Regions from separate parts of the Nocardioides marinus genome, predicted to be linked through region 1. Evidence: predicted binding sites of a transcription regulator. Region 1 holds the regulator's gene; the other holds the start of a gene.
What was found. Region 1 encodes LexA, which represses DNA repair genes until DNA is damaged. Its sites were predicted from a motif close to TCGAACANNTGTTCGA; they were not measured.

Region 1 (4,411 bases):
TCCATCCGCACCGGCATCCACTCGTCGTACGCGCGGTGGGCGCGGGCACGGCGGACCTTGTAGTCACCCTCGGACTCGTCGTGGTTCTCCGCGCCGTTCTTCCACTGGTCGTTGGTGACCTCGTGGTCGTCCCAGGTGAGGATCCACGAGTAGCGCGCGTGCAGGGCCTGCAGGTCGGGGTCGGCCTTGTAGTTGGCGTGCCGGCGGCGGTAGTCCTCGAGGCTGACCATCTCGTGCGGCGGGTCGTGCGGGCGGACGACGACGTTGTCCTGGCCCATGCCGTACTCGCCGGTGGGGTACTCGTAGAGGTAGTCGCCGAGGTGGAGGACGGCGTGGAGGTCCTCGCGCGCCGCGAGGCCGCGGTAGGAGCTGAAGAAGCCGGCCTCGAGGTTGGCGCAGGACACGACCCCGAAGCGCAGGTTGTCCAGGGCGGCGCGCTTGCGCGGCGCCGTGCGCAGGCGGCCGACGGGGCTCTTCTGGCCGAGGGCGCGGAAGCGGTAGAAGTACTCGGTGTCCGGCTTGAGGCCCCTGGCGTCGAGCTTGACCGTGTGGTCGCGCCCGGCGCTGGTGCGGAACCGGCCCTTGCTGACGACCTTGCGGAACCGCTTGTCCTTGGCCACCTGCCAGGTGACGGTGACCGGCCCGCCCTTGCCCGAGCCGGCCGTGGCCGCAGGGGTGGGGGTGACGCGGGTCCAGATGACGACCCGGCGCGGCAACGGGTCACCCGAGGCGACCCCGTGCTGGAAGACCTCGTGCGTCGCCTTCCCGCGCTCGGCCCCGTCGGCCGCACCGGGCTGCCCCGTCGGGTCGGCCTGCGCAGGGCGTACGCCGCTGCCGAGCACCCCGGCCGCGGCGGCTCCCGCGGCGCCGGTCGCGAGGACGGTGCGGCGGGGCAACGCGGAGGGGGAGGAGGACGAGGTGGGGGGCGTCGTCGGCGGCTTCGTCGAGGTCACGACTCATCCAACGACGCCGCCCCCTGTTTCGTGACGGTTTCGCCGGAGTGAGCACCGTCCGTTCACCCGGTGCTCACCAGGCGACCGCCCGCGACCCGGTGGACGAGCGGGCGTCGAGACCCCGCGCCTACCGGTGGTCGAGCAGTGAGGAGCGCCAGCGACGAGCGGGCGTCGAGACCACCCGCCGCCGGCGTACCCCTCAGACCTTGCGCAGCACGGCGGTGACGATGCCGAGGATGGTGGCGTGGGTGCCGTCGATCGGCTCGAAGGCGTCGTTGTGCGGCAGCAGCCACACCTGCCCGCTCTTGCGGGAGAAGGTCTTCACGGTGGCCTCGCCGTCGATCATCGCGGCGACCATCTGACCGTTCTCGGCGGTGTTGGCCTGGCGGATCACGACGTAGTCGCCGTCGCAGATGGCGGCGTCGATCATCGACTCACCACGCACCTCGAGCAGGAAGAGCTGGCCGTCGCCGACGAGCTGCTTGGGCAGCGGGAAGACGTCCTCGACCTGCTCCTCGGCGAGGATCGGCGCGCCCGCGGCGATCCGGCCGAGCATCGGCACGTAGGAGGCGGCGGGCAGGGTGTCGCCGACCCCGGTCTCGTCGAAGGAGCTCTCGTCGGCCGAGGAGATCGCGCGCCGTGCGGCCATCGACTCGGGCAGGAAGACCTCGAGGGCGCGGGGCCGGCTGCCGTCGCGCTTGATGAAGCCCTTCTCCTCCAGCACCTTCAGCTGGTGGGCCACCGAGGAGGTGCTGGTCAGGCCGACGGCCTGGCCGATCTCGCGCATGCTGGGCGGGTAGCCGCGTTGGGCGACCGCGTCGCGGATGGTCTCCAGCACCTTGGTCTGGCGCGGGGTGAGCCCGCTGGCGTCGGGCGGGCCGTCGGGGAGCGCGCTCACGCCGGGGGCGGCGTCGTCGTGGCTGGTCGCCATGGGGGTCCTCCTGGTTCGACCACCGGCCCGCAGGGTGCGCCCGCGGACGCGGCGGCACGGGTGTGGCACGGCCTGCGTCGTGGTGCTCACACGCTATGACTCATCCGGTCCGCGATCAAACATGTGTTCGAATCGGCGTGTCGAGCACACTCGGGCCATGACGCCCCGCCCGGTCCCCGCCGCCCCCATCCAGCGCAGTGCCGTGGTCACCGGTGCTGCTCGCGGCATCGGCCGCGGGATCGCCGAGCTGCTGGTGGCCCAGGGGTACGCCGTGGTCGTCACCGATGTTGACGGGGAGGCCGTGCAGGCGACCGCGCGGGAGATCGGCGCCGTCGCCGGACTGGCCCATGACGTGCGCGACCCGGAGGCGCACCGCACGGTCGCCGAGGTGGCGGCCGGGCACGGTCGTCTGGTCGCCTGGTTCAACAACGCCGGGGTCGGCGACGACGGGCGACTCTCGGAGCTCTCCGAGGAGCAGGTGCGCCGGCTGGTGGAGGTGAACCTCCTGGGTGTCCTGTGGGGCATGCGCGCTGCGCTGGAGGCCTTCGGCGACGGCTCCGGCGACATCGTCAACACCGCCTCCCTCTCGGGGCTGGGGCCGGTCCCCGGCTACAGCGTGTACGCCGCGACCAAGGCCGCGACCGTGTCGGCCACCATGTCCGTGGCCGCCGAGACGGCGCGTCGGGTGCGGGTGCACGCGATCTGCCCCGACGGGGTCCGGACGGCCATGCTGGACGAGCAGGACCCCGAAGGCCTGGGAGCGGCCCTGGTTCACTCGGGTGGTCGGATCCTGTCGGTGGAGGAGATCGCCGAGGCGGCCGTCGGGCTGGTCGGGACCGGCCGCGTGATCCGGACGGTGCCGGTGTGGCGCGGGGCCCTGATGCGCACCATCTCCCTGGCTCCCGGCGTCGCCGCCAAGGGGACCGCGCTCTTCGCCGCCCAGGGTCGTCGGGCGCTCCGCCGCGGCTGACGGGGTGGGTGGGCTCGCGGCCCACGCAGGGGCAGTCGAACATTTGTTCGCAGAAACCCTTGATCTCGTTCGAACACCTGATCTACTCTCGTACACGTGTTCGATCGAACTGGTGGTCGAGCCGTCGGCCCCAGGCCCGCCCGGTCCTCCCTGACCGGGACTGTCGGTGGTCGTCGGTAGACATCGGTTCGCAGACCCACTCCGCCTTCCCCAGGAGATCCCGATGAGCACCATGGTCCTTCCCGCAGTCCACCTCCCGGCCCGCACCTCCGCCCGTCCGGTTCCGCGCTCGGCACCGCGTTCGGCTGCTGGCACCGACGGCCGTCTGCGCCTGACCCGGCGCGGTCGCCTGGTGGTCTTCGTGGTCGGCCTGCTGGTGGCCGTGGCGATCGCGGTGGCCTTCGCTGGCGGCTCGGTCGCGACCTCGGAGAAGGGGCAGCCGGTGCCCACCGACACGATCGTGGTCGGCACCGGGGTGACCCTGTGGGACATCGCCTCGGCCCGGGCCGAGGGCGGCGACGTCCGCGACATGATGTCGACCATCCAGCAGCTCAACCACCTCGAGAGCGGCATGCTCGTCGCCGGTCAGCGGCTGCGGGTCCCCGCCGACAGCTGAGCGCGACGCGACGGGAGCACCGCCCCGGAAGGGGCGCACAGACTTCGCCGGTCGATTCGACCCCGGCCGGCGAAACCACGGGGAAGACGAGGGGCGGGCCCACGGCGGGACCGCCCCTCGGTGGTGCTGGGCGGGCCGCAAGGTCTGACTGATGTCAGTCAGACCTTGCGGTGCGCGGTCGAACCTTCGACCGCGAACCCGCAGGTTCGACCGATATCAGTCAGACCTTCGCGCACCGGCCGTCCTGGGCGGGGCCAGGCTCAGCGCGCGGCGCGCTTGCCGCCCTTGGGTCGCGGAGCGGGGGGCTCGGTGCCGGGTGCTGGGTCCGGGGCGACGACGCCGAGCTCGCGCAGCAGCCGCAGCCCGACCAACAGGCCGGCGAAGAGGCAGGCCACCGCGCCGAGGGAGGCCAGGGCGAGGAACCACCAGGCGGCGGTCCTGCCCTCGCGTGCGGTCGTGCCGAAGTCGATGGCCGCCCAGACCAGGTAGCCCCAGGCGACGACCAGGCCGGTGACCCCGGCGGTGAGGGCCAGCAGGCGACGGGTCCGGTGGGGTGCCGGGGGGCGCGGGCCGCTGTGCGATCCGTGCTTCCCTCCGCTCCCAGCCACCGCGCCATTGTCCCCGATCGCCCCACGCGTCACGGGGCGAACCGCCGAGCGGTGCGGTCGCGCCCGGTGGCCCACCACGGGCCGAAGGGCCCGAGGAAGGGGCAGGAGGACCCTGATGGGGGATGGGCCGCGGGGTTAGCCTGGCTGGGTGGCCCAGGGACGAGGGGACGAGCCGGACGTCGCGGGCCGCGGTGCCCAGCGGACCGCGGCCGCCGACGCGCCGTCACCTGCGGGCCCACCTGCGGGCCCGCCTGCGGAGCCGCCCGCGGTGCCCATGACCCACCTCGAGGCCGAGGTCGAGCGGGCGGTCCTGGTCGACGACGTCGTACGGGC
Region 2 (4,411 bases), 1.0 Mb from region 1:
CGTGTTCGCTGAGAGCAGAACGTCGACCAGCATGTCGAGCGCGGCAGAGACCGTCCCCGCGCGCACGTCCTGCCGGTCGCCGCCCAGCGTGAGCCGGCGGTGCGTCTCCACACCCGGGCCGACCAGACCCACGAAGACCGTCCCTGCCGGCTTGCCCTCCTGCAGGTCCGGCCCCGCGACCCCGGTCGTGGCCAGCGCCCAGGCGGCCCCGGTGCGGCTCGCTGCCCCGCGGGCCATCGCCTCCGCGCACGCCGCGGACACCACGCCGTCCGAGGCGATCAGCTCGGCGGGGACGCCGAGCAGCCGCTGCTTCAGCTCGGTCGCGTAGGTCACCAGCCCCCCGACGTACGCCGCGGAGGAGCCGGGCACGGCCGTGACCGCGCCCGAGAGGAGCCCCCCGGTGAGCGACTCGGCCGTCGCGAGGGTCTCGCCGCGCTCGCGCAGCAGGCGCACCACCTCCATGGCGGGCTCCATGGCGGGCTCCATGGCGGGGCTCGCACCGTCGTCGACCATGGGGGTGAGCGTGGCACACGTAGGTTCGAGGCATGGCGCTGCGCATCGAGGACTACGCCCTCATCGGAGACCGCCGCGGCGCCGGGCTCGTCGGCACGAACGGCTCGATCGACTGGCTGTGCCTGCCGCGCTTCGACTCCCCCGCCTGCCTGGCAGCCCTGCTCGGCACCGAGGAGCACGGCTTCTGGCAGTTCGAGCCGGTGGGTGACTACGCCGTCGAGCGGCGCTACGTCGGTGACTCCGCGGTGCTCGAGACCACCTTCCGCACCGAGGACGGCGAGGCGACGCTGACCGACCTGATGCCGCACACCGCCGGCCGCGCCGACGTGGTCCGGGTGCTGTGGGGCGTCAAGGGCCGCGTTCGGTTCACGCACACGTGGCGGGTGCGGATGGACTACGGCCACGTCCGTCCGTGGGTGCGCCGCGCGGAGGCCGGCGGTGAGCCGGTCATCACGGCGATCGCCGGCCCCGACACCCTCGTGCTGCGCGGCCCCGACCTCCCGGTCGCGGTCGACCACACGCACCAGGGCGAGGTCGAGGTCGAGGAGGGCCACGAGCTGCGCTTCTCGATGACCTGGATCCCCTCCCACCGCTCGCTGGAGGACCTCGCCGCCCACGAGGACGTCATCAACAAGACCGTCGAGGCCGACGAGGGGTGGGTCGACGCCTGCCGCGACGACCTGCCGCACCTCGAGGTCGTCAAGCGCTCGCTGCTCACCCTGCGCCTGATGACCCACGAGGAGACCGGCGGCATCGTCGCGGCACCGACGACCTCGCTGCCCGAGTGCTTCGGCGGCACGCGCAACTGGGACTACCGCTACTGCTGGCTCCGCGACGCCGCTCTCACCCTCGGCGCGCTGATCGAGGCGGGTTTCACCGACGAGGCCACGCTGTGGCGCGACTGGCTGCTGCGCGCCGTCGCCGGCGACCCCGAGGACCTGCAGATCATGTACGGCGTCGACGGCGCCCGACGGCTGCCCGAGATCGAGCTCGACCACCTGCCCGGCTACGAGGGCTCCACCCCCGTGCGCGTCGGCAACGACGCCGTCGGCCAGCTCCAGCACGACGTCTTCGGCGAGGTGATGGACGCGCTGGCCCGGGTGCGCGAGCACGCCACCGACCCCGACGGCAACGCCTGGTCGCTCCAACGGGCGCTGGTCGGCTCCCTGCTCGAGCACTGGGAGGAGCCGGACCGGGGCATCTGGGAGATCCGGGGCGAGCCGCAGCACTTCACCCACTCCAAGGCGATGGCCTGGGTCGCGGTCGACCGCGCCGTCCGTGCCGTGGAGACCTACGGCCTCGAGGGCGACGTCGAGCGGTGGCGGGAGGTCCGCGACCGCGTGCGCGCGGAGGTGCTCGAGCACGGGTACGACGAGGAGCGCGGCACGTTCGTCCAGCACTACGGCAGCTCCGAGGTCGACGCCTCCCTGCTGCAGCTGGCCGCCTTCGGGTTCATCGAGGGCGACGACCCCCGGATGCTCGGCACCATCCGCGCCATCGAGGAGGACCTGATGCGCGACGGCCTCGTCCTGCGCTACCGCACCTCCTCGGGTGTCGACGGCATCGAGTGCGACGAGCACCCGTTCCTGGCCTGCTCGTTCTGGCTGGTCTCCGCCTACGCCGCCGCCGGCCGCGTCGACGACGCCCACGCCCTCTTCGACCGGCTCGTCGGTCTGGTCAACGACGTCGGCCTGCTCGCCGAGGAGTACGACCCCGGCGAGGGCCGGATGGCCGGCAACTTCCCCCAGGCCTTCAGCCACCTCGCGCTGGTCCGCGCCGCCTTCGACCTCGCCGACGCCTCCACCACCGGCTGACCCGACCACCGGTCGAGCAGGCGAGCGCCAGCGAGCCGCCCCCTGCTGGCCGGGCCCCCTGCTGGTCGAGCAGGCGAGCGCCAGCGAGCCGTCGTCGAGACCCCAAACGCCGACAACCAACCGCCCCCCACAGGGCGACTGGTGGGTTCCTCGTGACCCCCTTTCACGGCACGCCCTCCGGTCCGGTTCGACTACTGGGTCACCGTGGGTGGGCGTCTGGACGTTCGCGCTGCAGCAGGCCCTTCATTTATCGAAGACACGGTTGCCGTCCGCTTCGCTACCGGCACCTGGTTGCGCGCCGCTCGCATGCCTTGCGGCACGTCGAGGTGCTCGCTCGGGTTGCGGCTGGATCGTCCTCCACAGATTCACTTCGGAGCCCTCACGACCATTCCATTCGAACACTTGTTCTAGTAGAATCTGGTCATGGCACTCGGGCACCACGACACCACTGCGCAGGGCTCTCCTGCAGTGTCGACCGGTGACCTCCTGTCCCTGGCCGTCGCGCAGAAGCAGGCCGCCGACGACGCCGACCGCCAGCTCTTCATCACCATTGCCGCCTGGGCCGACCGGCACACCACCGGCGCCCTGCTCCCCGACCTCTACGGCACCTACGGGCTGGCCGACGACGACGCACTGACCGAGGCCGAGAACGCCTGGGTCTCCCGGTTCGGGATGTCGGGTGCCGACACCATGCTCGAGCTCGCCGGGCCTGGTGCCCCCGAGGTCTCGGAGTTCGCGGTCATCGAGCTTGCCGCGGCGTTGGGCCGTTCCACCGACTCCGGGCGGGCCCTGCTCTCTGACGCGGTCGAAGCCCGCTACCGACTGCCGAAGATCTGGCAGCGACTCCTCGACGGCCAGGTGCAGGTCTGGCGGGTACGGCGGGTCACCGAGGTCACCCGTCAGCTCACCGCCGACGCTGCTGCGTTCGTCGATGCGCACCTGGCCCACGTCGTGCACACCGCCTCGTTCGCCACGGTCAAGCGGCTCGCGGCCGAGGCGGCAGCACGGTTCGACCCCGAGGGATGTGAGATGGAGGAGGTCGACACCGCCGCGTCTCTGCACGTCACCCTCGACCTCTCGACCGCGTGGACCATCGGCACCGCCAACGGCGTCCCCCTGTCCGGCCTGCTGGACCGCGCCGACGCCGAAGAGCTCGAGCACGCGATCCGCACCATCGCCGAGCAGCTGCTCGCCGCCGGATCCACCGACACCCTCGACGTCCGCCGTGCCAAGGCCCTGGGCTACCTCAGCCGCGGAGACCTCACCCTCGACCTCGCTGATGAAGGTGGTCGAGCAGCGACGAGCGCCAGCGAGGAGCGGGCGTCGAGACCACCCCGCTCGAGCCGTCCCCGCCAGGTCGTCCTCCACCTCCACCTCTCAGAAGCCGCGCTCCGCGGAAACGAAGGACCCGGCACCCCCGAGGTCGACCCTGACACCGGCCGGCTCGGTCTCCACCTCGCCCGCCTCGAGAACCACCACCAGACCCTCACCGCCGACACCGTCCGCGAGTGGCTCGCCGTGCCCGGCGCCAACATCGTGGTGAAGCCGGTCATCGACCTGGCCGACCAGATCGCCGTCGACTCCTACGAGATCCCCGACCGCATCTCCACCCGGGTCAAGCTCAAGCGCACGACCTGCGTCTTCCCGCACTGCACCCGCACCTCAGCCAAGGTCGACCTCGACCACATCGAGGAGTACGTCCCACCCGACGAAGGTGGACCACCCGGCCAGACATCAACACAGAATCTCGCCCCCTTGTGCAGACGCCACCACCGAGCCAAGACCCACCCATCCCCCGACGGGCAGTGGGACTACCAGCAGCTCACCCCCACCACCTGGCTCTGGACCAGCCCCCACGGCATCCGCATGCTCGTCCACCCCGACGGCACCACCGAGCTCTGAACGCACGACAGCGCCGGCCGCGACCGAGGTCGCGACCGGCGCTGCGGCGTGCAGTGCCGCTGTCGCGGCAGAGCCTGCCGAGATCAGCGACGGACGGTCAGCACCTCCGAGGTCTCGGAGGCGGAGACCGCGTCGTCGCCGGCGTACGCCGCGGTGATGGTGTGGTCACCGGGGGTGCCGAA

Region 2: BKA05_RS07155 (HNH endonuclease signature motif containing protein) is a predicted target of LexA. The motif match lies at 2,722-2,737, and genes of this name have one in related genera.

What each region holds. Positions count from the first base shown of each region.
Region 1 covers NZ_JACBZI010000001.1:503,781-508,191, forward strand. Annotated here, with positions in the region: gene BKA05_RS02535 (alkaline phosphatase D family protein) at 1-953, opposite strand, end outside; gene lexA (transcriptional repressor LexA) at 1,153-1,884, opposite strand; gene BKA05_RS02545 (SDR family oxidoreductase) at 2,042-2,854, shown strand; gene BKA05_RS02550 (LysM peptidoglycan-binding domain-containing protein) at 3,078-3,470, shown strand; gene BKA05_RS02555 (hypothetical protein) at 3,731-4,078, opposite strand; gene BKA05_RS02560 (ATP-binding protein) at 4,353-4,411, shown strand, end outside.
Region 2 covers NZ_JACBZI010000001.1:1,505,324-1,509,734, reverse strand. Annotated here, with positions in the region: gene BKA05_RS07165 (CinA family protein) at 1-513, opposite strand, end outside; gene BKA05_RS07160 (glycoside hydrolase family 15 protein) at 546-2,327, shown strand; gene BKA05_RS07155 (HNH endonuclease signature motif containing protein) at 2,751-4,229, shown strand; gene BKA05_RS07150 (ExeM/NucH family extracellular endonuclease) at 4,313-4,411, opposite strand, start outside.